DNA from 3 places in the Glutamicibacter endophyticus genome. Region 2 is predicted to be linked to each of the others. Evidence: riboswitches for the same ligand, from Rfam matches in the RefSeq annotation. Region 2 holds a riboswitch; each other region holds the start of a gene.

Region 1 (9,640 bases), 1.1 Mb from region 2:
CCGGACTACCAGATGGCCGCCGGTTCCGCCCAGGTGCACATCCAGCGGCCACGGAGTAGCAACGACTGGTTTGACCTGGGCATTGAGGTGCAGATCGATGGGCAGAAGGTTCCCTTCGTTCAGCTCTTCGAGGCCCTCACACGCGGTGATAGCTACCTGGAGCTCGATGGACACCGGGTGCTAAAGATCGATGGCGAGGAAATGGAGCGGCTGCGGGCGCTGATCGCCGAGGCCGGAGAACTGTCCAAGGTCACGCCCGAGGGCGTGCGCATGCACAAACTCAGTGTGGATTGGTGGCAGGAACTGGTGGCCCTCGGGATTATCGAGGCCCAAGAGAACGAGTGGCTACACGCCATGCGTCAACTCTCCGACACCGAAACTTTGGCCGAGGTCGAGCTACCGGAGAGTTTCACCGCAACACTGCGTGGCTATCAGTGCCAAGGGGTCGCGTGGCTCGATTTCCTTCGACGACACCAGCTCGGCGGGGTCCTGGCCGATGACATGGGGCTGGGTAAAACCGTGCAGCTCCTCGCCGCCCTCGAACGGGCACGGATCCAGCATCCCGAGCAGCGTTACCTAGTCGTCGCTCCGACCTCCGTGGTGGGCAACTGGGCCAGCGAAGCAGCTCGCTTCACCCCTCAGCTACGCACGGCGACGGTCCTGGCCACCGCGAAGAAGCAACAACGTCCACTGGCCGACACCGTCGGTACGGCGCAACTCGTACTGACCAGCTACGCGATTTTCCGATTGGATTTCGAGCAGTTCGATGCGCTGGGTTTTGACGTGCTCATCTTGGACGAGGCCCAGCAGCTGAAGAACCACGTGTCCAAGGGCTATAAACAGGCCCGGCAGATGGCGGTGCCGACCAAGCTCGTGGTCACCGGCACGCCGATGGAGAACAACCTCACCGAACTATGGGCGCTGGCCTCACTGGCCGCGCCGGGACTGCTCGGTGGCTTGAAGGCCTTCAAGGAGAATTACCTCAAGCCCATAACCGAAGGGGATGCGGGGAAACTGCAGCGGCTTAAACGCCGACTACGGCCATTCATTATGCGCCGCACCAAGGAACAGGTGGTGCCCGAGCTACCGCCGAAGACCGAACAGGTACTCGAGGTTGAGCTTGATCCGGCACATCGGCGCGCCTACGATCGCCGATTCCAACGTGTCCGGCAAGAAGTCTTGGGACTGGTGCAGGATGATGTGGATTCCAACCGCTTCAAGATTCTGCAATCGCTCACCCTGCTCCGTCAGCTGGCTCTGGATCCTTCGCTCGTCGACGAAGGCGACGCGCCGAGCGCCAAACTCGATCTGCTGCGCGACCTGCTGGAGGATGGAGTGTCCGAGGGGCACAAGATTCTGGTGTTCAGCCAATTCACCGGCTTCTTGTCCAAGGCGCGGACGGTAGCCGAAGAGCTGGGTATTGCGCACGGGTACCTTGACGGCTCGGTGTCCGGCACCAACCGAAAAACCCTGGTGGAGGGGTTTTCCGCCGGGGATTTCCCGGTGTTCTTCATTTCGCTCAAGTCCGGCGGGTTCGGCATCAACCTCACCGAGGCGGACTACTGCATATTGCTGGACCCCTGGTGGAATCCTGCCGCTGAAGCGCAGGCGATCGATCGTGCCCACCGCATCGGGCAGGACCGGCCGGTGTATGTCTACCGGTTGGTCTCGCAGAACACCATTGAATCCAAGGTGTTATCGCTCCAGGCCAAGAAGACCGAACTGTTCAACGACGTGCTCTGCGAGCAGCAGGACACGGCCGGTTCGAGCACGCTCTCGGCGCAGGACTTCCTCGAACTGGTTCAATGACAACCGCCGTGGACGACATCCCCGGAGGGGTTCGTCCACGGCGGCCTAGGTCTAACTAATCGGTTCTACCGGGCGACCTTTAGCGCGGTGTTCACCGGGGTCGGGTTCGACAGCAGGTCCAGCACCGGGCAGTACCGATCCACGGTGCGCTGCAGCTCGGCATAACGCTCGTCGCTTTCCGGACCCGAAACGGTCACTTCGATCTCGATATCGCTGAAGCCCGGGCGCACCGCTTCATCGATGGCGAACAGGCCGCGGACATCCAGGCGCCCGGTGGCGGTGATCTGCACATCGTCGACCTGCAGGCCCAACTGCTGGGCGTAGAGCCGGTACACCACCACTTGGCAGGAAATCAGGGCACCCAGCGCGTACTCCACGGGGCTGGCCGCCGCATCATCGCCGCCGAGCGCAGCCGGTTCATCCACGACGAAGTTGTGCTTCCCGGCACTGATCTTGCTGGCCACGGCACCGAACCCGGCTCCCGATACGGCAAAGGTCAGCTTTGCATGATCGGGGTTTTCGGCGATGCGTCCGCTCCAAGCCTCGCCGGCGGCAATCAGCCGTGCGGCACGGTCCTCGACGGTGGAGAGGTTACTGCTCATGGGGAAGATCCCCCTTTCCGGCGCAGAAAAAGCGCCATCGCTTACGGTGCCGACGTTCGGCACCGTCGAATCGTCACCGTCGAATCGTCACCTGGGGCACCCCGCGCACGGCGCGAGAAGGGTTGCCGGTCGACCAGCCAGGGCTGCAAATGATCGACGCTCGTGATTCTGTGGCTCCATGCTCGCAGGTAACAGGAGCCGTGGGTAGGGCGCAGTTCATGCTTCGTCATCTGCCCCAAACAAACGGAGCGTGCCGGGCCACGACTCGCACGTGGCCGGCACGCTCTGGCGACGATGCTAGCCGGTCCGCCTTGCGAGCGGTCAGCTAGGCATCGAATTTAGTGCGGCGGGTGGTTGAGCCACGTCGGACCAACCACCTGCCGGTCAACCGCTCCCGGTGCCGGGATAGGGTTCCTTTTGGCGCAGCGCTTTCGTTACTTCTGCACCGGTTCCCACGCACCGGTTCCAACGCGGCCCTCCAGGGCACCCTCGTGGAAACGGTCCAGGCGGAAGGAACGTAGCACCGGGCTGTTTTCGCCGGTGACGATCTCCTCGGCCAGCAGTTCACCGAGAATCAAGCCAAGGGTCGCCCCGGAGTGGGTGAAGAGCGTGTGCAGCCCATTCACCGAGGGGACCGGACCAACTACCGGTTCGCCATCGCCCGGAATCGGCTTGAGCCCGGCCCCGATGCGCTGGGCGGTCAGCACCGGGTTTCCGGCCAGAACCTTCGAAGCCTCCTCGAGGAGGCCTTGCACCGCCTGCTGCGGCACCGTGAAGTTGCCATCTTCCTCGACGACCACCATCTGCTCGGACCAGTTGGCGTCCAAGACCAGGCGGCCATCGGGGGTGGGACGTACCGCTACACGCGGGGTGTTCAGCACGGTGCGCACCTGGAGATCCACCGGGTCGGTGAAGAGCACGAAGGCGGCCGGGGTAGCATCCGGCACGCTGATACCGAGCTCCGCGAGCTGGGCCGGGACCTCACCACCGGTGGCAAGCACCACCTCATCGGCATCGATGGTGTTGCCATCGGCGAGAGTGACGCCCACGGCACGCCCCTCGCGGACCGCGACGCGCGCGTGCCCGGCATTCTCGATGATCTGTGCTCCCTCGGCCACCGCCTCGGCGGCCAGCGCCGGCACGAAGTCGGGCAAGTTGACCCAGCCTTCGCCGGGGTTGTAAATCGCGCCTTCCTCGGCAACGGCCGCAGGGTCGACATCGGGGGCGAAGTCGGTGATCTGCTCGCGGGTGATCCAGCGGGAGTCATAGCCACCGGAACGCTCGAAGGCAAAGGTATCTCGGAAGCTTTCCCCCGGGGCGGCCCATTTTAGTGCCCCATTGAAGCGCAGATATTCGTGGCTTTCCGGGTGCCGGTTGCTCCAGGTGCGGTAGCGGTCCATGGCCAGCATGCGCAGGTAATGGTAGTCGGCGGAGCGGGCGCCGGAGGAGTTGAGCCAGGCAATGGAACGGCTGGAGGCCCCGTCGGCTAGGGTGCCGGAGGTGACCAGCGTGACCTTGGCGCCGGCGCGTGCTAGATGCATGGCGGTGGAGACGCCGAGGATACCGCCGCCGATCACGGCGACGTGCTTAACAGAGGAAGATGAGGACATGAGTGTGTACTTTCTTCAGAATTGGGGTGGATCTGTGGGCCCGACGGTGCGGGGTTAGGCGGTGACCGTGTCCCGATGAATGGATTCGATCAGACGCAACACCGCCAGGCTGTCGTGTGGGTCGACCGGGACCGGACCGGCGTGGCGCAGGCAGGAGGCCAACGCACGGTAGAACTGCGGGTAGTCCCCGGGCAGGGTTGGCACTTCGCGGGTAGCCTGCCCGGTGGCCAGTTGGCCCCAGTGGGCTTCGGGTTTCTGACCGTACTCGGCTTGCGTGGGGCTCATGCCCGAAGCCAACTGAGGTTCTTGTGGATCGAGCCCAAAGCTGGTGTAGGCCCCGCGGTGCCCTGCCATCTGGAAGCGCGCCCCGGGGGCCGCGTTCAAGCTACTCATGGTCAACCGGGATTCGGTGCCCGAACAGTGTCGGAGCAACACGTGCGCGTCCTCCTCTGCGGTCGCCTGATCGGTCAGCGGCCGCAGGCTGGCTTGCACACTATTCACCGGTCCGAAAAGCTCGATGGCCTGATCGATCAGGTGAGTTCCCAGGTCGAAGAGGATGCCGCCGCCCTGCTGCGCGGTGAGCTCGGCTTTCCAGCTACGCATGCCCTGGGGTTTGAACCATTCGAAACGCGACTCGAAGGTATGCACGGCGCCCAGCGCCTCTTCGCCCAGCAACTTCTTAATGGTGAGGAAGTCACCGTCCCAGCGCCGGTTTTGGTAGACGGTGAGGGTCAACCCCAGCTCGGCGGCCAAAGCGATGAGCTCTTCACCCTGGGCGCTATGCACCACAAAGGGCTTGTCAATGACCACGTTCAACCCGCGCTTGAGTGCTGCACGGGCAATCTCAAAGTGGGTCGGTGGCGGGGTGCCGATCACGAGCAGATCCAACTCTTCCGCTGAGGCGAGAACCTCCCGGTAGCTGGGAACAATGCTGGCGTGCGGGTACGCATCGGCCGCTTGCTGCTGCCGTTCGGAATTCGCGGTGGCGATAAACGAGATCTCGAAGTCCGGGTTGGCGGCCAGCAGGGGTGCATGGAAGACCTTGCCGGAGACGCCGAAGCCGATGATGGCGGTACGGATAGTTGCGGACATCTAGAGCACCTCGTCCAAAAAGCGGCGTAGTCGGTCGGATTTGGGGTTATTAAACAGCTCCTCCGGCGTACCGGATTCGATTACTTCGCCTTCATCCATGAACACCACCTGATCTGCGACCTTGCGGGCAAAGCCCATCTCGTGGGTGACCACCACCATGGTCATACCGCGCTGGCAGAGATCCGCCATCAGGTTCAGCACGCCCTTGACCAACTCCGGATCCAGCGCGCTGGTGGCCTCATCGAAGAGCATGATCTCCGGCTCCATGGCCAGCGCGCGAGCGATTGCTACGCGCTGCTGCTGACCACCGGAGAGATCGCGTGGGCGATGATCGCTACGCTCGGCCAAGCCCACCTCGGCCAGGCGGGCGGCGGCGAGCTCTTCGGCCTTCTTGCGGTTTAGCCCCTTGACCTTCCACGGAGCCAGCGCCACATTTTGCAGGGCCGTGTGATCCGGGAAGAGGTTGAAGTGCTGGAACACCATGCCGATGCGCTTGCGCACATCGTCCGGACGATCTCCCAGAATGGAGGAGCCATTGACGATGACGTCGCCGCGTTTGGGCTCATGTAGCCGGTTGATACCTCGCAACAGGGTGGATTTACCCGAGCCGGAGGGTCCAATGATGCAGGTGGTGGTGCCCGGGGCGACCTTCAGATTGATATTGTGCAGGATCTCGACATCGCCATAGGCCATGGCCATATCGGTCAGTTCTAGCGAGGAACCGTGAAATTCCTTGGTCGCGCTCATGCTCGCTCTCCTTGCGTCGAGGACTGCAGTTCCGAAACTTCCTTCAGCCCGCTGGTCGGGGGAGTTGCCTTGCGGCGTCCGGTGCGGAATTTTTGATCGATGTAGTTGACCAGGTGGGTCAGCGGGACGGTGATGATCAGGTAGAAGATACCGGCGGCCACCAGCGGCGAAAGATTGCCGGTCAGTACCGCGGCATCCTGACCCACGCGGAATAGTTCGCGTTCCATCGGAAGCAACCCGAGGAAGTACACGAGCGAGGAATCCTTGACGATGGCGATGAACTGGTTGACCAAGGCCGGCAATACACGGCGGATGCCCTGCGGGATCACGACCAATACCATGGCCCGGCCATAGGACATGCCCAGCGCGCGGCAGGCCTCGAGCTGTCCCTTTTCGACCGACTGGATGCCGGAACGGAAGATCTCGCCGATGTAGGCACTGGCGATGAGACTGAGCGCGATGATACCCAGTGGGTAGGGGGAGGGGCCGAAGATATCTTGAGAGATTCCGGTAAAACCACGTCCGATTAGCAGGATGGTCAAAATGGCCGGCAGTCCGCGGAACAGGTCCGTGTAAATACGTGCCGGAATTCGGATCCAGCGGGTTTGGGCGATACCCATCACGGCGACCAGCATGCCGAGCACGATGCCGATGATGGTGGCGCTGATGGAGATGATTAGCGTGTTGGTCAGCCCGGTCTTCAGTAGCTGGGGGAGGACCTCGAGCATGGATTCGAAGTCCAGAAATGTCTTGGAGATAGTGTCGAAGAATTCCATAGGTGTTCCTTGCCCTCTGGTGGGGTCCGGTGTTTCGCCGGACCCCACCGCGAGTGGTAATTAGGAGTCGTCGCCGGCGGACTCGGCACCGGTCTGCTCGGCCTTGGGCAGGTACTGCTCGGGCATCGGGGAGCCGGGGAACCACTTCTGGTATAGCTCCTTCCAGGTACCGTCCTCCATGGCCTCGGCCAGCGCCTCATTCAAGGCGTCGCGTAGCGCGTCGTTCTCGGGAGCAACGGCGAAACCTGCCGGTGCGTCGAAGGAAGGCACATCGAGGGCGTTTTCTAGGTCATACCGATCCGAGTAGTCCTTGGCGGCCTCGTAGTCCAAGAAGTGCGCGTCAACGGAGCCGGCGTTGAGCCCCGAGACGGCTGTGTTGTTGTCCGGGAAACGCACAATGTCGGTGTCGGTGAAGTTCTTGACCGCGTAGGCCTCTTGCAGGCTGCCTTGCACGACGCCCAGCCGCTTGCCGGCGAGGTCGTCCTTGTCGTCGATGTTCTTCTCCGGGGAGGCCAAGACCGTCAGGTATCCGGCAAGATATCCATCGGAGAAGTCCACGGTCTGCTTGCGTTCGTCGGTGATGCCGATGGCGGCCACGCCCACGTCGAACTGGCCATTGGCGACCGCCGAGAGGAGGGCCGAGAAATCCTGGCCGGTGAAGACCACGTTTTCGACGCCGATGCGGTGCGCGACGTCGGTGAACAGTTCTACGTCGAAGCCGGTGAACTGGCCTTCGGCGTCGGTGAAAGTGTAGGGCTTGCTGTCACCGATGCTGGCCACACGGATGGTGCCGGGTTCGATGAGGTTGTAGGGATTGTCTTGCTCTGCGGAGGCGTTGCCGGAGCCGCAAGCGGTCATGGTTAGGGCGCTGAGCGCCACTGCCGCCGTGGCCGCCAGTGCGCGGAAGCCGAGTCGATTCTTCATGGGGATTCTCCGTTCGGTGCTGGGCGAGTGAGGGCCGCCCGAAGATTGTGGCCGATGATCAGAGACCGGTCTCAAAATGCTTCCTGAGACCGGTCTCAATCTCGTTGTGAAATAAGCTACACTTCAATTTGAAGCGACGTCAAGAGGTTGAGGAAAAGTTAAATGGCTCGACGACAGGGGACCGGCGAGGTCACCATCTCCGATGTGGCGCGGCTCGCCGGAGTCTCCAAGGCCCAAGCGGCACGCGCCATGGGAGGCTACGGATCGGTCAGCAACGAGGTCAAGCAACGTGTCGAGCAGGCCGCACAGGAACTCGGCTACCGTCCCAATGCCCTCGCGCGTAGCATCAACACCGGCAAGTCCCAGTCGCTGGGCGTAGTGGTGGGGGATGTCGAAAACCCCTACTTCGGTCTGGTCACGCGCGGAATCAGCGATGTGGCGCGCCGGCACGGCTATGACGTGGTGCTAGCCAATACCGGTGAATCCCTCGCCGACGAGGAAAAAGCCGTGAAGATGCTGCTGGACAAAAGAGTCGATGGACTTTTGATCTGCCCGACCTCTCGGACTTCGCACGGACACATTTTAGATGCAGAACGTTCGGGGCGGCCCGTGGTCCTCTTCGACCGCGATATTTCCGTCAGTGGCTTGGATATGGTGCAAATGCGCATCGCCGAGGCGACGCGCGAGGCGGTTCAGGGGCTGATCGACGCGGGACATCGCCGCATCGCCTATATATCCACGCTCAAACTCGCCACCGACGGCTTCGCCCCGGGGCAAGATTTGGATCTCTCCACGGTCTCGCAGCGCGTGGATGGCATCTGCCGGGCCTTGGAAGACTCTCAGAGCGAGGTGGATCCGGTGTTGTTCCAGTTTGGCGCCTCGGATCGCCAGAGCGTGGATGGGATCCTCGGAGAAATGCTGGAGCTTTCGGAGCCGCCGACGGCTCTGGTCGCCTCGGATTCGCTAGTGGCGTTGGACCTGTTGCTCTCACTCAAAGGGCGCGGGTTGCGGATCCCACACGATGTGTCGGTGGTGATGCTCGATGACCAGCCCTGGGCCGAGTTGGTCGAGCCACCGGTCACCGCGGTGCGGCAACCGGCCTACGATCTGGGCGAGCAGGCGGCAACGGCACTGTTCGAGCGCATCGATGGGGCCGAAGGCGGTCGCGAAATCTGGCTCACCCCGCACGTCGTGACTCGCGGCTCGGTTGGTCAACCGTTAGGGCATGTGCGGCAAGCGGGATAAAGACTGCCGTGCGCGCTCCTTTGAAATAACCAATGGTAGATTTTTGCAATCAGGTGTGGTTGGGTGTTGATGAGCTCGGAAAATGGCGAACCGATTGCGGAGGCATCCGATGAAAGACACTCGAGCCAAAGCACGCACGTTACGTACTCTTGGGTTGGTATTGGCGGGGCTGAGCGCGGTGGGAGCGCTCGCCGGATGCTCGGCGCGGCCCGACGAACCGGTCGAGCTACTATCGATCCTCGACTCTCCGGAGGATCCCGAGAACGATCCAATGCCAGATTTCGGGACGGGTTCTGTTTCCCTCCCGGATGGAGGGGAAATTGAGGTGTCGCGGTTCGTCGGCGAAACGGAGGCGGGCCGCTACTGGGTAGCTTCGGATTGGGAGCAGCGTCTCTGCGCCTTCGCCTACCAGAAGGACGCTAAGGGGTTGGCCAGCACCTGTTCTCCGATGCACCGCTTCGAGATGTCCGGGCTCTGGATCTCCGGGATGGGATCCTATGACGACGAGCAAGGCGTGCAACGCACGCAGCGTACCGAAATCTTTGTGGCCCCGGATGGCTACACGCCGGTTGAGATTCCCGAGGGGCTCGAGCAAATCCAGCCGAATGTGCTAGCCGGTGATCGAACCGGAGAGGAACGACCGATCACCTTTCGATCGGAGAAGACCGGCCGGGAGATCGAGTTCCCTGGATAACGGAGGCTAGCGTCCCGCCCTTCTATGCCGCTGTACGCGGTGGATTCTCACGGAGCAAATGAACAGTGAACGGTCGAGGGCGGTAGATTGTGAGAACCGTAAGTCATAAGAAGCGGAGCTGTTGGGCGCTGGCTGCTGTGA
Region 2 (9,640 bases):
CCTCTACCCAGGACTGCAGGGATAGCTCATGGTTCCACGGGAACGCGCCGTTGCCGCCGGGTGAGCACAGCACCGGGGCCTGTAGCAGTTCGGCGACCTCGAGCAACGCCTGCTTGGCCCCTGCACGGCGCACGCCGCCACCGGCAACGACGGCCGGGCGTTTGGCCTCGGCGAGCCAGCGTACGGCCTCGGCCACGAGCTCCACCCGCGGCGGATGCTCATAGGCCTCGGCTAGCGCATCGCGCACCGGTGGCACCATAACCGGTGCCAACAGCACATCCTGTGGAACCTCGACCCACACTGGGCCCATGGGTACCGTAATGGCATCCGCCCACGCATCCTGGATGGCCGAGGGAATACCCGAGGCGTGGTGCACGGTGCGCTGCGACTTGGTGACGTTCGCGGCCGAAGCCTTCTGGTCATCCAGCTGGTGCAGCATCCCCTTGCGGCGGGCGCCGAGTCCATCCAATGGGATCTGGCTGGCGACCACGACCATGGGCACACCGGTGGCGTAGGCTTCCTGCAAACCGGCCAATGAGGTCAAGGCGCCGGGACCGGTGGAGAGGAAGAGTACGCCCACTTCCCCGGTCGCTCGTGAATAGCCGTCGGCGGCGAAGGCCGAGTTGTTTTCCACGCGCGAGGAAATGAACTGCAGCTCGGAACGCGAGAGCGCGTCAAAGAGCCCCAGGGCATGCTGCCCGGGAATGCCAAAGACGGTCTTGGCGCCGAGTGCCGACAGTGTTTCGACGACGAGGTCGCCGCCGTTGCGCTGTGCCATAACCGCTACCGCTTGTTCTTGCCGTTGTTCTGACGGAACTCGCTGATCAGGGAGATCAGGTCGTAGGTGACGTGCGAGGCGGCCACACCGGTCAGTTCGGCGTGGTCATAGGCCGGGGCAACTTCAACGATGTCGGCGCCGACCACATTCATGCCGCGCAGGCCGCGCAGGATTTCGAGCAGCTCACGGCTGGTGATGCCGCCAGCTTCCGGGGTGCCGGTGCCCGGTGCGTGGGCCGGATCCAAGACGTCGATGTCGATGGAAATGTACAGCGGGCGGTTGCCAATGCGATCGCGCAGCTTGTCGACGATTTCGCGCACGCCCTGGTAGTAGACATCCGAGCTGGTCACGATACCGAAGCCGAAACGCTTGTCGTCTTCGAGATCCTTCTTGCCGTAGAGCGGACCGCGGGTACCCACGTGGCTGATCGCCTCGGTATCCAGGATGCCTTCTTCGACGGCGCGGCGGAACGGGGTGCCGTGGGTGTATTCGGCACCGAAGTAGGTGTCCCAGGTGTCGAGGTGGGCATCGAAGTGCAGCATGGCGACCGGCTGGCCGGCACGCTCGGTGGCCGCACGCAACAGCGGCAAGGCGATGGTGTGGTCGCCACCGATGGTGACCAGCGAGGAGCCATCGGCGGTCAGGTCCAGGGCGTTCTGCTGGATGGTTTCGATGGCTTCATTGATGTTGAAGGGGTTGACCGACATGTCGCCGGCATCCGCGACCTGGCTCAACGCGAACGGGGAAACGTCGGTGGCCGGGTTGTATGGGCGGATCAAACGCGAGGCTTCGCGCACGTGGTTGGCGCCGAAGCGGGCTCCGGGGCGGTAGGAGACGCCGGAGTCGAAGGGTACGCCGACGATCTTTACGTCGGCCTGCTTTACCTGGTCCAAACGTGGCAGGCGGGCGTAGGTTCCCAGGCCGGCGTAGCGCGGGGTGAGCGCGGCGTTGATTGGGCCAAGGTTGCCGTTGTCTTCGATGCGAATTTCTTCCATGGCGAAGATCCTTTCACTGTCGATCTGACACTCCACGGTGAGTTGTCAAATATGAAACGTAGGTTTTCTACCATGCTATTTAGAGGGCAGGGTCACGTCAAGGCTACGCCGCCAAGACATGAAAAAACCCGGGCGAACCCGGGTTAATTTTTAGCCGTCGACTCGGCCATCTGCGGCACTCACAGGGGGCCGAGCCCCGCGGACCAACGCCCTGTCGACCTCATGGATCCCTATGCCAAAGGCCAGGGACACCGCCAGAGATTTAATCATCAGTTGCTCCAGCGAGTACGCCACCCAGACCAGTTGCACCGGTCCGGCCAGCACGAGAATGAACATGCTCCAGAGCAGATACATCGCGGAGGTATGTGCCCCAAAGAGCTGCGGGTACCGCGCCCTGCGGCGCACCGTAGCCACTCCGAGGGCGATAATCACGACGGCCAAAATAGCCGCCCCGATAATGAAGAAGTTTCGTTGCGTGCGCAGGAATGTGAAGGTCACGCCAACCAACAGGCCGGTGAATAACGCCAACCCCCAGCCAATACTCTTCGGGGTCGAGTTGGATTTATCCTTGCTCACGCATTCCTCCCTCCCGCGCCGCTACTTTTCCTCCGCCGTAGTCAACACAGAGGACACCGACTTTAAGAATACGCGGTCAGCGGAGGCTAGAGCACCATTGTCCAGGTGACCACGCAGGGCTCATCGATGGGATTGATCCAGCTATGCGGTTCGCGGCCCGGGAAGGTGACGGTGTCTCCGGCGCTGAGCTCAATGCGTCGCTCCGGAAGAATGAGGATGAACTTTCCCGAGTGCACATGCAGAATCTCGACCTGACAATCCATCGAGTACAGATCGTCCTCGCCGGCTCCGTGTGGAGCGATCTCCGCACGGATAACCTGGACTCGTTTTTCGGTTCCCGGCGTAATCAACTGCTCGGTAATGCCCTCGCCGCCCAAGGAAATTCGCGGAGCATCGGCCAGCCGAATGATCTGCGTCTCGGGCACGCTGAACAGCTCCCCGACCTCGATACCCAACACCTCGCACAGCGAAAGCAACGTAGCGACCGACGGGCTGGTGAGATCGCGTTCGACGCGCGAAAGAAAGCCCTTGGTCAGGCCCGTCATTTCGCCAACCTGCTCAATGGTCAGGCGACGAGCCTGACGTGCGACTCGCAGTCGGGATCCAATATTGATGGCCGAGCCACTCGGCTCAACCGGCAACGCCTTCATTCGGGCAGTTCCCCTTTCCTCGGGTGGGTGCCCCAGGTTCAATCCAACGTAATTTTCGCCGGAAGGGGTTACATGCCCACGCATCGTAAACTACCATTCGTTTACCAATAGAAATATTTTGTTTCCGCAATCATCCACGCGGAGACACACTCGCACTCGTAAGTTAGGGACCATGATGGAAATCGTCAATGGCGCCATCGTCATCATTTATCTCCTAGGGATGCTCGCCTTCGGCTGGTGGGGCAAGACCCGCACGCACTCCAATTCGGACTTCCTCGTCGCGGGCCGTCGACTCGGCCCCGTGCTCTACACCGGCACCATGTCAGCCCTCGTGCTCGGGGGCGCCTCCACCGTCGGCGGCGTCGGACTCGGTTACAAATTTGGCCTCTCCGGTGCCTGGCTCGTTGCGGCCATCGGTATCGGCGTGGCCGCCCTATCGCTTTTCTTCGCGCCAAAAATCCAGCGTTTGAAGATCTTTACCGTTTCGCAGATGCTGAGCCTGCGTTATGGCTCGAAGACGGCCACGAACGGCTCTGGCGTGGTGATGCTCGGCTACACGCTGATGCTGGCCGCTACCTCCACCGGCGCCTACGCCACGGTCTTCACCGTCATTTTCGGTTGGGACCGCTGGCTGGCGATCCTCATCGGCGGCGCCATTGTGCTGATTTACTCCACCATTGGCGGCATGTGGTCGATTACCCTGGCTGATCAGGTCCAGTTCTTCATCACCACCGTTGGTGTCTTTGCCCTGATGTTGCCCTTCACGCTGTCGTCGGCCGGCGGACTTTCAGCTATTCGCGACCGCCTCGAAGCCGAGTTCTTCACCTGGGACGGCATTGGCACCCAGACCATCATCACCTACTTCGTCGTCTATGGCCTTGGCATGTTGATCGGCCAGGACATCTGGCAGCGCGTCTTCACCGCCCGTACCGACAAGGTCGCCCAATGGGGTGGGCTGACCTCCGGAATCTACTGCATCATCTACGGCGTCGCCGGCGCGATGGTGGGTATGGGCGCTCGTGTGGCGCTACCGGGACTGGCCGAAACCGCGAAGGACAACCCGGACGTTGTCTTCGGTACCGTGGCCAGCGACCTGCTGCCCATCGGTCTGGGCGGCATCGTGCTGGCCGCCGCCTTGGCTGCCATGATGTCCACCGCCTCCGGCGCCCTGATTGCCTCGGCAACCGTTGCTCGCAACGACGTGTTGCCTGTCGTGGCCAACCTATTCGGTCGCACGGTGCAGGTGGATCACGAGAGCAACCCGGAAGAAGACGTGAAGTCCAACCGTTACTGGGTGCTGGGGCTCGGCGTGCTGATCATGTTGCTGGCCATCGTCTTTACCGACGTGGTGGCCGCGTTGACCATTGCCTACGACATCCTCGTCGGCGGTCTACTGGTCTCGATCCTCGGCGGACTGATCTGGCGCCGCGGCACCGGAATCGGTGCGGCCTCCTCCATGGCCGCCGGGGCACTGGTGACCCTTGGCACCATGATCTACCTCGAGATTCAGGCCGAAGCGCCCTTCGCAGGCGTGTACGCCAACGAACCGATCTACTACGGCCTGGCCATTTCCGCCATCGTTTACGTGGTCGTTTCCTTGGCCACCAAGCCGACCGATGACTCGGTTCTCGCACACTGGAGCGAACGCTTGTCCGGTCGCTCGACCGAGGAAGGCGTGCGCCGCAGCTAGCCGGGGCACCCGCTGACCGGCAGGGGGCCGCGAACCACTTGGTTCGCGGCCCCTGTTCTTTTGCTGGAGATCTTCCTAGGCTGTGGACCATGAGTCTTAGTCAGGATCCAGGCGCGCAGCGCGTTCGAGAGTACCTCAACGAGGCGCGAGAAGCAGTGTTATGGAAATGCGCCGACCTGTCGGAGGCCCACGCCCGGCAGGAAATGACCGCCACCGGAAGTAGCATCATCGGGATCGTGCATCATTTGACGGCAACGGAGTACGCCTACTTCGGCGAATGCCTGGGCAGAACTCCGCAGGACGAACACATGCGTCAGGTGCTGGCCAGCGACGACCCACAGGCAGAATTCACCGTCCCAAAGGAGCTGACCCTGCGCGAGGTCTGCGAAAGCTACCGCCGCGCCATCGCTTTCGCCGAAGCCGCCTGCGACGAGCTCGAGCCCACCACCGCGGCCGAAGTAACCTGGTGGGTCACACACCGGCACACCAATCTGGCCCGCCTCGTCACTCACATGTTCGGCGAAACAGCCCGCCATGCCGGTCATATCGACATCTTGCGAGAACAGCTCGACGGCTTCGCCGGACTGTACGCCCATGCCCCGAATCTGCCGTAACAGAATTCGGTAGGCCACGCCGTACGGTAATATCGGCCGTGTAGCTTCACGAGATGTGGCGCCAAGCTCCGACTGGCCACACACCAACCCCAAGTTCATGGGTGGTTCGGATGAGGAAGCGGTCCGTGTGCCATTGCCACGGGCAAGAGCTTAAGCGCGAAGGATCGCCCATGGCCGACGCCGTGTTTCCCTTGATCGATACCCATGCCAATGTTGTCCGATTCCGGAGACAGGGCCGCTGGGAAGAATGGGGCATAGCCAATCCCGACGAACTGCTAGGTACGCTCTCGCGCGCGGTCGATCGGCCACGCTTCGACGCCGAAACACAGCAATTGTTGATCCGCACCGCCGCGCGTGGAGCCCGCGGAGGCCGGCTGCGCGTATTTAGTCTTGCCAAATTCCCCAGTCCCGCTTCGCTGGCTAGTGTGGGGAGCTGAGAAGTTCGCCTTCGCCGGGCGTAGCAGCCCGGCTTTGCCCCAGGAGCAACAACGCATGAGTAGCGACAGCTCGTCAGCACAGCCCACCTCGGCACAGATCCGCCGTTGGCGGCGCTATTTGGCCGATGAAATCGCCGAAGGCGCCATCTATCGAGAGCTGGCCGAACGCCGCACAGGGCAAGAACGGCAGATCCTGCTGGGGCTCGCGGAGGCCGAAGAACGGCATGAGGCCTATTGGCGGACCAAACTCGGCGAGCATGCACGCCATGTGCGTCCGTCGACCCGCCGCATGTTCCTGCGCTGGTTGGCACGTCACTTCGGGTCGGTCTTCGTGCTGGCCTTGGCTCAGCGCGCGGAAAGTAGCTCCCCCTACGAAAAGGATGCCGACGCCACCGCACAGATGGCGGCGGACGAACAGGTACACGAGGAAGTCATCAGGGCGCTAGCCACGGCGGGACGGGCACGCCTCTCGGGCAATTTCCGGGCCGCGGTTTTCGGGGCCAACGACGGTTTGGTCTCCAACTTGGCCCTCGTCATGGGCGTCGGGGCCACCGGCGTGGCCTCTGGTTTCGTGCTGTTCTCGGGTATCGCGGGCCTTTTGGCCGGCGCGCTGTCCATGGCAGCCGGTGAGTATGTGTCGGTACGGTCGCAACGCGAGCTGCTGACCGCCTCGCGGCCCACACAGGTCACTCTCGCGGCGGCCCCGAACCTGGACCTCGATGCAAATGAGCTTGTGCTGATCTACAAGGCGCGCGGCATGAGCGACGAAGATGCCGAGCACCGAGTTGCCGAACGCATGGGCCTTTTTACCTGTGACTGCAACCCTTCCTTCTCCTTGCATCCAGAGGCTCGCGCCGAAGAACTTGAGAAGGAGCACGAGGAGCTTGGCTCGGCCCCGGGCGCGGCAGCTTCCTCCTTCGCCTTTTTCGCCTCCGGCGCCGTCATCCCGATCCTGCCGTATATCTTCGGTCTGTCGGGCACCGGCGCGGTCGTGCTCTCGCTGGTCCTCGTCGGGTTGGCGCTGCTTGGTACCGGCGGCGTGGTGGGGCTGCTCTCCGGCGCCTCTCCGCTCAAGCGCGGCTTGCGTCAGCTCGGCATCGGGTTGGGGGCGGCGGCGGTCACCTACTGCCTTGGTCTGCTCTTCGGGACCACCGCCGTCTAACCTCACCGGCCTTCGCTTGGCTCCACATCCCAGCTCTCGAGCGTGGCCTTGGACCAGCTGCCGTAGGTTGGGTTCGGTAAGACGAACCATTCCCGGCCGAACTTGTCGGCTTGCTGCTGCACCAGTTCATGCTGGGTTTCCAGATCGCTTCCGGCATAGGCAGCGTCGAAGTCATGCATCGTGTCGCCCAGTTGCATGACCACACGGTGCTCGCTCTCTACCGCAGCGCGTCGTTCCTCCTTGGGAGGCCCGAGCAACAGCACCTGGTCTTCAACGGCCTGCGGTAGGCCCAGGCGCTGCAGGTCCGCCAACGTATCGTCGAGGTTCGCTTCGGTCCGATCGGAAATGTAGTAGATGTGCACCCCGAGCTCGTCGGCTCGTTTAAAGAAGTCCAGGGCCCCGTGGATGAGCGTGGGATCGCCTTCGCGTTCCCAATGGTCCCAGGTGTCCCAGGTGCTGTAGTCGTGGCAGTTTTCTAAATCGCGCGCTAGCAGGGCGCTGTTATCGATGGCGGTCTCATCGAGGTCGGTGATGATGGCCAGGTCTTCGCGGAGTTTGCCGCTTCGTCCCTTGGAGGCCTGTTGGACCACTTTTTCGAGTTGCTGCGTGGCCAACGCGTAGGTTTGTCCCTGCAAGGCCATGGCCTCGGCCGATTGTTGTTGCCAGCGCAACCCCATGGCATATTCCGCGACCTCACAGTGAGACTCGGCTCCCGCGGCGGCCGGCTCACCGCTGGCTAGCGCGTACCCGCCCAAACCACCAATGGCGAGGGTGGCTGCCACAGCAATCATCTTCTTCATATCGTTTCCTCCATGCGGTACGAACCGGTACTCCGACCGGCCTGACCGCGCCTACGCTAGCAAAGATAGTTGCCCACGTCACAGGTCGTTCCGTGATGTGTACACGCGCTAGCTTTGCAGCGTCGCACGGGTACGACGGCGTAGCGGTTGGACCGACTGCAGGAACTCCACGGCCGCGGCCCCCGAGTCCACCAGGGCAATCCGGAAGCGCATTGCTTTACCGGCGGACAGCGCTTTGAGCAGGGGGTACACCGGCAGGGTTTTCGTCCAATGTTCGACGCCGACCAAGACGATCGGGGTCACGCGGGCCGAGGGGGCATAGTAGTTTTCGCACGCATCTTGGAAAATCTCCTGCACCGTACCGGCGGATCCGGGTAGCACGATGATCCCGCCGTTGGACTGCTCGAGAAGGATCGATTCACGCATCGAGTTGGCGAAGAACTTCGCAATGTGGCTGGCAAACAAGTTCGGTGGCTCGTGCCCATAAAACCAGGTCGGTATGCCCAGCGAACAGCCCGTCCGGGCAAAACGTTGTTGCACCGCCAGCGCGCTCCGCGCCCATGCGGTGCGACTATCCTGTGCCAGGGGTGCCTCGGCCAACATGTCGATGGCCTGATCAATTTGCGGGTTTTCGTACCCCGCGAGCCAGGCTCCGGCATTCGCCGCCTCCATCGCACCCGGGCCTCCCCCGGTGGCCACGCTATACCCGCTACGTGTTAGCAACGCGCCGAGGCGTACTGCTTGGGCGTAGCTCTCGCTTCCGCGAACACAATCATGTCCGCCCATCACCCCAACGATCGGCGAGCGCGAAAACCTGCCCTCATACACCTCGTGCTCCAATGCTCGAGCGACGTGGTGATCATGCAAGGTTGTGGCCAGCGCGAATTCCTCGGTCGGCCGGCCGGGCACCGCCTGTTGTTGGGCAAAGGCGTAGATCAGCGCGTCGGGCACCTGCCGGTACCGGAGTTGTTCAATTCCGGCATACAGCTCCTCGGCGGTGTACAGCGCACGGCGTTGGGCGTTGAAGGGTGCGACCTCGGTCGACTGCCCCAGACAGAGTGCCCCGTGCAGTTGCACCTGTTCTTGCACCCCGTCGGCGAAGGTGCACCCGATGAAAAGGCACCCCGTGTAGTCCAAGCGACGTAACATCCCGGTACGCTCGCGCAAGTCGAGCTGATGAACCCGCCAATTGCGGGCCAATGCTGCATCGGTTTCCACCGCGGTAGTGGCCAACCGATCGAACTCGGCCAGGCTCGTGATGTTCACGGCCCGTGAGGGCAACAGTGAGTAGGACTGCGACATGGCACTACGCTACGCGCCCCGGAGGCCGAACGCATCAAGACGACACCGAAATTTCGGCCCCGGCGCGGATCGTGAAACGATATACGGATGAACGATGCCGCACCGATCCTCGATTCCAGAGTGCTTCTGGCTTATTTGGGCAATGCGCCCTATTTCTATGGCCAGCAGTTAGCGGCGCAGGAGGCCGTGACGATCTCCTGCGAGTTCGACAACGAGAAGCACACCATCACGGGGCGGATTCTGGAGACCGCCGAGGAGCAAGAAGAGCCTCAGTTACTGGCCGAGCCGGGCCTGAAATTGGTGCGTTCTGGTAGCGGCTGGCAGATAGACGAAGCCTGGTGTGACTGCGAGCAGGCCCCGAAATGCAAGCATGTCGCCGCCTTGGCCATCGCCAGTGGCAAGCAGGCCAGCGCCACCCCCGCGACCGGCACCCCGGCAACCGTCGAACGTTCCCACGCGGCTTGGGAAGAAACCATTAACTCCTGGTATGAGCCACTGGAAAACGATCCGGAAGCGGGGTTGACCGGTTCGGCCAATGATCCGGTCACACCGATGGCATTGCAGGTCATGCTTTTCGACGCGCATGACGCCTCCGCCACCCAGTGGGCGCCGACCGGGCATCAGCTGCCGGCCGCG
Region 3 (9,640 bases), 270 kb from region 2:
ATGATGTTCGTCGCCCGTTCCACCGCATCCGGCCCCTTCGACGGCGTGATGTGGGAACTCGACGCAATCGCCGCAGTGTTCATCGGCGGTGCGGCCGTCTCCGGCGGTGTCGGTACGGTCATGGGGTCGATCATCGGTGGTCTGGTGATGGCCGTCTTGAATAACGGTCTGCAGCTGCTCGGTGTGGGTGCGGATGCCACCCAGATCATCAAGGGTCTGGTGCTGCTGGCCGCCGTGGCCTTCGATGTCTACAACAAGACCCAGGGCAAGCCTTCGATCACCGGCCTGCTCATGCGTTCCTTCAATAAGCCCTCCACCCCAGCACCCCCAACCCCGGAAAAAATTTCCGTCTAGTTCAGTTCGTCACCCACCTGAGAGAAAGTGAAAACAATGAAGTTCACCATGCGAAAGCTTGCTGCCACCGCGGCCATCGCGGCTCTGGCCCTGACCGGCTGTGGCCGTCAGACCGACACCGGATCCGAAGCCAGCGGCTTCGAAGAGGGTTCGGCCATCGGCGTGGCCCTGCCGCAGAAGACCAGTGAAAACTGGGTGCTGGCCGAGAAACTGTTCAACGACGGACTCAAGGATGCCGGCTTCGAGCCGATCGTGCAGTTCGCCAACGGCGGCGTCGCCGAACAGCAGAATCAGATCAGCGCCATGGTCACCAACGGCGCCAAGGTCATCATCGTCGGCGCCATCGACGGCTCGCAGCTGGGCACCCAGTTGGCCGCCGCCAAGGAAGCCGGGGCGACCGTGATCGCCTACGACCGTCTGGTGACCAACACGGAGAACGTGGACTACTACGTGGCCTACGATAACTTCCAGGTCGGCGAGCTGCAGGGCAAGGCACTGCTCGAGGGGCTCGAGAAGAAGGGCAAGGCTCCCTACAACATCGAGCTCTTCGCCGGTTCCCCGGATGATGCCAACGCCGATGACTTCTTCAACGGAGCCATGAGCGTGCTGAAGCCGAAGATCGACGACGGAACCCTGAAGGTACTCTCCGGGCAGAAGTCCTTCGAGCAGGCCGTAACCCAGGGCTGGAAGTCCGAAAATGCGCAGAAGCGCATGGACACCATCTTGACCGGTAACTACGGCAAGGAAGACCTCGATGGTGTGCTCTCCCCGAATGACACCCTGGCCCGCGCCGTGCTGACCTCGGTCAAGGCTGCCGGTAAGGATCTTCCGGTGGTCACCGGTCAGGACTCCGAGGTCGAATCGGTGAAGTCGATCATGGCCGGGGAGCAGTACTCCACGATCAACAAGGACACCCGCAACCTGGTGGCCGAGGCGATCGATATGGTCAAGGCACTACAGGCTGGTGAAGAGCCAAAGGTCACCGATGCAGAGTCCTTCGATAACGGCTCGAAGACCGTTCCGGCGAATCTGCTGGATCCGCAGATCGTAACCAAGGAGAACGTCACCGAGGCATACGCCGACGATCCGGTGCTTGGCCCGATTACCGAAGGCAAGTAACGGCAGCACGTAGCTTCAAAAAGTCGCTGGCCCCAGACTTCTGTCTGGGGCCAGCGCTCTTTGTGTCCACGGGGATGATCGAGCGTGTCATCGATCGCTGTCCCGGGCCGAGGCACGGGACAGTTCATCGCGACGAGTTTGGTCAGAGTTCCGCGTCAGTTCCGGCGCATGGGAAGCCAGCCGCCTCTAGAATCCGCCAGTGGTGTTGGTATGAGACGTTGAGGTCACCTCGCCGGTTACCGACAGGCGCTTGGGTTGCACACCGTTGATTTCGTAGTCGCCAACGATACGTGACTTGTAGACCGCAGGATTGTGGGTGGCGATGGTGCGCGCATTGCGCCAGTGCCGGTCGAAGTTAAAGGACGCTCGGGTGGCCGAAGCCCCCAGCCCGTCGAAAAGCTTATTGGTGGCAGCGATAACCATGGGCTGCACTACGCTCTGCGCGCGGTTGGCGGCCAGCTCACACACGGCGAAACGCTCGTGGTCATTGAGGTTGCTGTCGGCCAGCGCGGCTTCAACCTCCAAAACGGCCCCCATCACCACCGCATCGCTGGCGAACACCGCACCGGAGACCTCCCCGACCAATTGCAATACCTGTGGTTCCTGATGCACCGGCACGCCGGTGCCGGTGGAGAAGCTGCGGGTACGCGACTGAACCGCCAGGCGCATGTCGTTCAGCGCCGACCGGCCGATACCTGCCTGGACCGCAAGCAGCACGAGCTGGAAGATCGCGGCTTCCGGATCGATGGGGTCTTCGGGCATGAAGCTATCTACCGGGACATTGCTGAATTCGGTGGTGCCGGTGCCGGTCAGTTGCTGGCCGAACCCGTCCCAGTCATCGATGATTTTAACGCCGCTGTGCTGGGTGGAAACCACGGCAATGTGACGCCCCGGGCGCTGCGGGTGGCTGACCGCGACGGTGGTCCAATCCGCGAAAATGGTGCCGGTGCAATAGTACTTTTCGCCGTTAACGACCCAGCGGCCATTGACCTCACTGACGGCCGTATTCAGTGTCCCGAGCGGATTGCCGCCCTTTTCGGTGTAGGCGTTACCGACGATATGTCCGGACGCAATGCGCGCGATCCACTTTTTACGCAGTGCCTCGTCCTCAAGCCGGAGCACATGCTCGGTGAAGGCAATATGCGCCCGCCACAGTTGAGCAATGTGGGAATCCGCCTCAGCCAACTCGATCAACAAGCGAAATACATCCGAAAGCCGTGCCCCGTGGCCACCGGCTTCGACCGGTAACCGCAACGCCCCAAAACGCTCGCGATTGAGCCAGCCGACCTGTTCAAAGGGAAGCTGACGAAGCTGCTCGCGTTCATTGGTTCCGTCAGCGATTTGCGCGAACACCGGACGAAAAATCGCAGCCAGGCGTTCGTACTGCTCATCCGCGCACGGCCCGGGAGTGACCTTTAACAGTTGGCGCACGGCCACCGGCTCTACGTGGTCATCTAGATTACGGGCCGAAGCCCCGGCGGGGTCACTCAATGCGTTGAAGTCCATGTTGGCGTTGTCGAAAGACACTGGAAAAATCCTCATTTCTTTCCATCGGATCTGGCGGTAGCACCGGCCCGTCACGCGGGTGGTTGCTGCGGCGTCGTCGAGCCAGATCTCTCGGCCGCTCTGGATGGGTTCGTAATCATTTGTAGCGTTACGTCCTTTCACGTCCCAAGCCGGGCGTCACAAAGTAACGAGCCGTAGTAGTGACGCCAGTCATACTTCAGGAGATGTAGGCCGGTGGCCACGAAAGGCGCTTCGTCGATCCTTCAAGTTCATCAACGAATCCACACTTATCAAAAGAAGAATCAGAATTTCTCGCGTCCGGCCACCATCTTTCGAAGATTCGTCATGTTACGAAAGGTTTGCCCTCGGTTCATTCGACGCGGTTCGATTGTTGCGGAACCATCCCGAGCGGCCGAGAGATCTGGCTCGACGACGCCGCAGCAACCACCACGCCCATGAACTGGTCGCGGACGGTGCTACCGCCAGAACCGATGGAGATGATCATGGCACTTGCCTACGCACCCGCGCACACCTCAACCAATACTGCCCTGCCGCTGAGCTTCCGCCGGCTTGCACGCACCTTTAGCACACGCAGCGAAACCCGCCGAGTACTGCAGGACTTTAACCTCGAGATCGCCGCCGGTGAACTGGTGGCCATTCTGGGCCCAAGCGGATGCGGAAAATCCACCTTGTTGCGCGCAGCTAGCGGGCTAGATACGCCAAGCTCCGGGCAGGTGCTCATCGGCGACTTGCCGGTGGCCGGGATTGACGAGCGCTGCTCGGTCGCCTTCCAAGAACCAAGACTGCTGCCGTGGCGTTCGATTCGCGAAAATATCGAGCTCGGCCTGCCACTGGGTTTGGACCAGAACGAGGGCACCACCCTGATCGATGAACTGCTCGAGATTACCGGCCTGGCACAGGTAGCCGACGTGCACCCGCAGGAAATCTCAGACGGCCTTGCGCAACGCGTCTCGCTGGCTCGCGCCCTAGCCCGCCGCCCCGGCGTGCTGCTCCTTGATGAACCCTTCGGGGCTCTGGATGCGCTGACTCGACTCGAATTGCAGGAGCTGTTGCGCGCGGTTCACGCGGCCATTCCCACCACAGTGTTGCTCGTGACCCACGATGTCGACGAGGCCCTGCAGTTAGCGGACCGAGTGATCGTACTGGGCCGCGAGGCACCGGGCATTCCGGCCGGCGTCATCCGGGATCTGCGCCTAGACACCGCGGCCGGGCACCAGCGCCGCGACGGCGACTTCGGCGCGCACCGCAACATGTTGCAGGATTTGCTCAGCGTCGATAACCACACCGACTAATACAGCGCACATCGCCCCTGCGGCAGGCCACACCGGTGCATGCGCCTTGCTCCGATCAACCAGCGAGCCACCTAGTTCTCGCACTCCCCCGTGGACCTGCGCTGTCGCGAGACTGGCGTCTTCTGGTTGCCGCCCACGGTGAACTGGTGCCCTCCGGAACACAGGGGAATACTACGTTCACCACTACCGGGCCCAACCTGAAGGATCTCCCGGTGAAACCAAGGCACGGCAGGTTACGTTCGCGCTAGGTGCACCAAAGCCAACTCCGCGAAAATGTGCGCGGCACGGGGCGCCGATTAATGCGGCAACACGAGCCCCCGTTGGAGACCACGAAACCGTACCGAGCGCGTTAAGTTTACGTAACCTGCAACACACCTTTCGTTATCTTGACTCATTCAAAAAAAGCCGTCATGCTGGAGACTGTGACTGAGATGGTCGGAATCGAAGAGGTACTGCGGGCGGCATCCCTGCGCGTGACGCGTCCACGCGTCGCGGTGCTCTCTGCCGTCACCTCGCATCCGCACGCGGACACCGAAACGGTGATCGCAGCGGTGCGTGAACAGTACCCGACGGTGTCTCATCAGGCTGTCTATGACTCCCTTAAGCTCCTCACCGAGCTGGGCGTGGTACGCAAAATTCAGCCTCATGGGCACAGCGCACGTTATGAGGCGCGGGTAGGCGACAACCATCACCATGTGGTGTGCCGCAATTGCGGCATGGTTGCCGATGTGGATTGCTCCGTGGGAGATTCACCCTGCCTTTGCGCCTCGGATGACCATGGCTTCCTGATCGACGAGGCCGAGGTTATCTACTGGGGGCTGTGCCCCGAGTGCCAGTTTTCCTCGCAGACACCGTAACGAATTCACCGCATCCAACGGTCCATAGCCGTCGGGATGCGCGATTATCCCCCAACCCAATTCCCTGGAAGGAACCAAATGTCTGAGAACGCAGGCAAGTGCCCCGTGGTCGGCGCAGGCCGAGTCCACCCAACTCAGGGCAACGCCAACAGTGAGTGGTGGCCCAACAAGCTAAACCTGAAGATTCTGGCCAAGAACACCTCGGTGACCAACCCGGCCGATGAGGACTTCGACTACGCCACCGCCTTCCAGAGCCTGGATCTGGCTGCCGTCAAGGCCGATATCGCCAACCTGCAGAAGGATTCCAAGGACTGGTGGCCAGCAGACTTCGGTCACTACGGCCCGTTCATGATCCGTATGGCCTGGCACTCGGCCGGTACCTACCGTTCGCACGATGGCCGCGGTGGTGGCGGAACCGGTCAGCAGCGCTTCGCCCCGCTGAACGCTTGGCCGGATAACGTCAGTCTGGACAAGGCTCGCCGCCTGCTCTGGCCAATCAAGAAGAAGTACGGCCAGGCACTGTCCTGGGCCGACCTGTTCATCCTCGCCGGTAACGTGGCCCTGGAAGACATGGGCTTCAAGACCTTCGGCTTCGCCGGTGGCCGCCCGGACGTCTGGGAAGCCGACGATGACGTGTACTGGGGTCCGGAAAAGGTATGGCTGGACGACGAGCGTTACAGCGGCGACCGCGAGCTGGAAGCTCCGCTGGCCGCCGTCCAGATGGGTCTGATCTACGTGAACCCGGAAGGCCCGAACGGTAACCCGGATCCGCTGGCCTCGGCCCGCGACATCCGCGAAACCTTCCGCCGCATGGGCATGGACGACCGCGAGACCGTGGCACTGATCGCCGGTGGCCACACCTTCGGTAAGACTCACGGCGCCCACAAGGACGATAAGCTCGGCCCGGACACCGAAGCCGCTCCGCTTGAGGCCCAGGGCCTGGGTTGGGCCAACGGTTACGGCACCGGCCACGGTGACGACACCGTCACCTCGGGCCTGGAGGTCACCTGGACCTACCACCCGACCCGTTGGGACAACGAGTTCTTCCACATCCTCTTCGCCTACGAGTGGGAGCTGTTCGAGTCCCCGGCCGGCGCCAAGCAGTGGCGTCCGAAGGCCGGCGCCGGCGCCGACATGGTGCCGATGGCTCACAACCCATCCCAGCGTCGCGAGCCTCGCATGCTCACCAGTGACCTGGCCCTGCGCTTCGACCCGATCTACTCCGAGATCTCGAAGCACTTCAAGGATCACCCGGAGGACTTCGCCGACGCCTTCGCTCGCGCTTGGTTCAAGCTGACCCACCGTGACATGGGCCCGAAGTCGCGCTACCTCGGCCCAGAGGTTCCGGCCGAGGATCTGCCATGGCAGGATCCGCTGCCGGCCGCTCCGGAGCGCGTGATCGGCGACGCCGAGATCGCTGTGCTGAAGGAAAAGATCGCCGCTTCCGGTCTGACCATCCAGCAGCTGGTCTCCACCGCTTGGAAGGCTGCGGCCTCGTACCGCAGCTCGGACAAGCGTGGTGGCGCCAACGGTGGTCGCATCCGCCTGGAGCCACAGGTTTCCTGGAAGGTCAACCAGCCGGAGCAGCTCAAGCCGGTTATCGCCGTGCTCGAGCAGATCGTTGACGAGTTCAACGCCGAGTCGGACGTGAAGGTTTCCTTCGCTGACGTCGTGGTGCTTGCCGGTAACGTCGGCGTGGAGCAGGCTGCTCTCGCCGCCGGCCACAACATCGTTGTGCCTTTCACCCCGGGTCGCGTGGACGCCACTCAGGAGCAGACCGATGTCGACCAGTTCGCTTGGTTGGAGCCGGTTTCCGATGGCCTGCGCAACTACAACTCCGGCTTCATCAACCTGCCGGCCGAGTATCTGCTGATCGACCGCGCCAACCTGCTGGGTCTGTCCGCTCCGGAGCTGACCGTCCTGACCGGTGGCCTGCGCGTGCTGGGCAACAACTGGGATGGCTCGAACCTGGGCGTCTTCACCGACACCCCGGGCGTGCTGACCAACGACTTCTTCGTGAACCTGCTGGATCTGGGACAGACCTGGATCCCGTCGGCCGACGAGCAGACCTACACCACCGCCGACGGTCGCTGGACCGGTAGCCGCGTGGACCTGGTCTTCGGTGCCAACTCGGAGCTGCGCGCTCTGGCCGAGTTCTACGCTTCGGACGATGTCAAGGAGAAGTTCGTCAAGGACTTCGCTCAGGCATGGGCCAAGGTCATGGACAACGACCGCTTCGAACTGCGCGTGAACAAGCTGGACGCTGTGGCCGCACAGTAAGACTCGGAACAAACCGCGTCGCGAATCCGTCCCGCCAACTATGGCGGGGCGGATTCCGTCGTTAATACGCGGGCGCCAGCCCGCCGAGTTTCGGGCCGAGCAGGCCGAGCAAGAATTATCGGGCACCCTGCCTAGCTCGCTGCGCCTCACCTAGAGGACGCGGACAACCCCTTCGGCCCCAACTTGGACCTTTTCATCCTCCGGCGTGAGTCCCTCGAGGTTCCTTCCTCGCTCAACGAGCGGCCGGGGCAGGTCCGTTCGACATATCACTGGGCTCGGGACGATAGTCTCCCTCCTCAGCACACATTGCTGAATAGTGAGACTTAACTGTCAGCCACTTGAAGACCGTGGAGTCGAGGGCGTAGAACGGAGTTCTAAGCGACAGGAGAAACACGTGAGCATTTCGCCCTCCCCAGAGACCCTTGACGTCATCAAGCGGCTCATTGCCCTCGACACCACCAGCCGCGATAGCAACCTTGAGCTCATAGGCCAAGTCAGCGAAGCATTGGCCGCCCACGGCATCGAACCGGTCCTGATCCACAACGAAGACGGGCGCAAAGCCAACCTCTTAGCGACTTTCCCCGCCGCCGATGGTAGCACTACCGGCGGGATCGTGCTCTCGGCGCACACGGATGTGGTCCCGGTCGATGGCCAGCAATGGCAGAGCGACCCGTTTACCGCCACCGTGCGTGATGATCGGCTCTACGGCCGGGGCACCTGCGATATGAAGTCCTTCCTCGGTGCCGTGGTCGCATACTTCCCAGCCTTTGCCGCGGCGCAACTGCGCGAGCCCATCCACATCGCGTTCTCCTACGACGAAGAAGTTGGTTGCGTAGGGGCGGTCTCTCTCGTCGAAAAAATCACCGAACTCGGGTTGGAGCCACGCGGTTGCATCGTGGGCGAACCCAGTAGCATGCGCGCGATCCGCGGGCATAAATCGGTCAACGTTTTCCGTGTGGATTTCCGTGGGGTGGCCGCGCATTCGTCCCTGACGACAGAAGGGGTCAACGCCATCGCCTACGCGGCGCGCTTCACGAGCTTCGTCCATGAGCTTGCCGCCGAATTCGCCAAGCAGGGTCCCTTTGATCCGGCTTATCTGGTGCCCTACACCAGCACGACGGTGAATCAGATCGCCGGTGGCATCGCGGTGAACACCATTCCGGCCGACTGCCAACTGCACTTCGAGTTCCGTTCCATCGCCGCGACCGACCAGCAGGCGCTGATCGAGCGCTTCCGTGCTAAGGCCGAAGAGCTGAATCAGCAGATGCGCCAGGCCAATGAACAAGCCGGGGTCGAGTTCACCGTTATCGCCTCCTCCCCCGGGCTGGAGACCGACGCCGGCTCACGCATCGTCAGCGACACCGCGGCGTGGGGTGCGCTGCCCTGCGAGGACAAGGTGACCTACGGTACCGAAGCCGGTCTCTTCGCCAACGCCGGCATAGCAACCGTGGTTTGCGGTCCGGGCGATATCGCCCAGGCCCACGCCCCGGATGAATTCATCGAGCTGGAACAGATCGCTCACTGCGAGCAGATGCTCGACGCCATGCTCGCCTCCCTCTCGCAGTAATCCCGTCAGGAGCACCTTCATGACAATCTCTACCCCCGCGGCCACCCCGGCGCAGTTGGCAGCCGCCAAGAAGGCGGTGATCTCGAGCTCCATCGGTGCCGCCTTGGAGTGGTTCGACATCATCGTGTACGCCTCCTTTGCGGTGGTGATTTCGGCAAACTTCTTCCCCGACACCAAGGGCGCACTGGGTCTCATCCTCACCTTCGCTACCTTCGCCCTTTCCTACGTGGTGCGCCCCCTGGGCGGCATGGTGCTTGGCAGCATGGCCGACCGAAGCGGACGCAAAAAGGCGCTCACCCTGACGCTGATGCTCATGATGCTTGGAACGCTGATCATGGCGTTGGCCCCCACCGCGGCAATGGTGGGTGCCTGGGCTGGCATCATCATCCTGATTTCGCGGCTCATTCAAGGCTTCTCGGCCGGCGGTGAGTTTGGTACGGCAACCACATTCCTCATCGAAACGGCACCGCACCGCAAGGCGTTCTACGCTTCATGGCAAATTGCCGCTCAAGGCGCAGCCATGTTTTTGGCCTCGGCCTTTGGCTTCGCGCTCAACTCCTGGCTCAGCGAGGAACAGTTGTATTCCTGGGGCTGGCGCGTACCGTTCTTCGTCGGTTTGCTCGTGGGACCGGTCGGTCTCTATA

What was found. A riboswitch is a leader RNA that binds a small molecule or an ion and turns the genes downstream of it on or off. The one in region 2 is predicted to bind S-adenosylmethionine.
Region 1: another riboswitch for S-adenosylmethionine. It lies ahead of ACJD00_RS13890 (OsmC family protein); the one in region 2 lies ahead of ACJD00_RS02805 (hypothetical protein).
Region 3: another riboswitch for S-adenosylmethionine. It lies ahead of ACJD00_RS01615 (ABC transporter ATP-binding protein); the one in region 2 lies ahead of ACJD00_RS02805 (hypothetical protein).

What each region holds. Positions count from the first base shown of each region.
Region 1 is NZ_CP174200.1:2,966,358-2,975,997, reverse strand. Features, by position in the region: gene ACJD00_RS13895 (SNF2-related protein) at 1-1,809, shown strand, start outside; gene ACJD00_RS13890 (OsmC family protein) at 1,875-2,411, opposite strand; SAM riboswitch class IV at 2,444-2,579, opposite strand; gene ACJD00_RS13885 (NAD(P)/FAD-dependent oxidoreductase) at 2,846-4,021, opposite strand; gene ACJD00_RS13880 (Gfo/Idh/MocA family oxidoreductase) at 4,076-5,113, opposite strand; gene ACJD00_RS13875 (amino acid ABC transporter ATP-binding protein) at 5,114-5,860, opposite strand; gene ACJD00_RS13870 (amino acid ABC transporter permease) at 5,857-6,636, opposite strand; gene ACJD00_RS13865 (ABC transporter substrate-binding protein) at 6,697-7,560, opposite strand; gene ACJD00_RS13860 (LacI family DNA-binding transcriptional regulator) at 7,723-8,805, shown strand; gene ACJD00_RS13855 (hypothetical protein) at 8,915-9,499, shown strand.
Region 2 is NZ_CP174200.1:570,635-580,274, reverse strand. Features, by position in the region: gene ACJD00_RS02835 (thiamine pyrophosphate-binding protein) at 1-778, opposite strand, end outside; gene speB (agmatinase) at 784-1,773, opposite strand; gene ACJD00_RS02825 (hypothetical protein) at 1,924-2,349, opposite strand; gene ACJD00_RS02820 (helix-turn-helix domain-containing protein) at 2,436-2,999, opposite strand; gene ACJD00_RS02815 (sodium:solute symporter) at 3,175-4,689, shown strand; gene ACJD00_RS02810 (DinB family protein) at 4,779-5,303, shown strand; SAM riboswitch class IV at 5,348-5,458, shown strand; gene ACJD00_RS02805 (hypothetical protein) at 5,474-5,740, shown strand; gene ACJD00_RS02800 (VIT1/CCC1 transporter family protein) at 5,796-6,902, shown strand; gene ACJD00_RS02795 (5'-nucleotidase, lipoprotein e(P4) family) at 6,905-7,702, opposite strand; gene ACJD00_RS02790 (LOG family protein) at 7,811-9,004, opposite strand; gene ACJD00_RS02785 (SNF2-related protein) at 9,092-9,640, shown strand, end outside.
Region 3 is NZ_CP174200.1:302,966-312,605, reverse strand. Features, by position in the region: gene mmsB (multiple monosaccharide ABC transporter permease) at 1-354, shown strand, start outside; gene ACJD00_RS01625 (substrate-binding domain-containing protein) at 403-1,473, shown strand; gene ACJD00_RS01620 (acyl-CoA dehydrogenase family protein) at 1,660-3,000, opposite strand; SAM riboswitch class I at 3,019-3,110, opposite strand; SAM riboswitch class I at 3,376-3,477, shown strand; gene ACJD00_RS01615 (ABC transporter ATP-binding protein) at 3,483-4,292, shown strand; gene ACJD00_RS01610 (Fur family transcriptional regulator) at 4,724-5,149, shown strand; gene katG (catalase/peroxidase HPI) at 5,228-7,429, shown strand; gene argE (acetylornithine deacetylase) at 7,824-8,996, shown strand; gene ACJD00_RS01595 (MFS transporter) at 9,016-9,640, shown strand, end outside.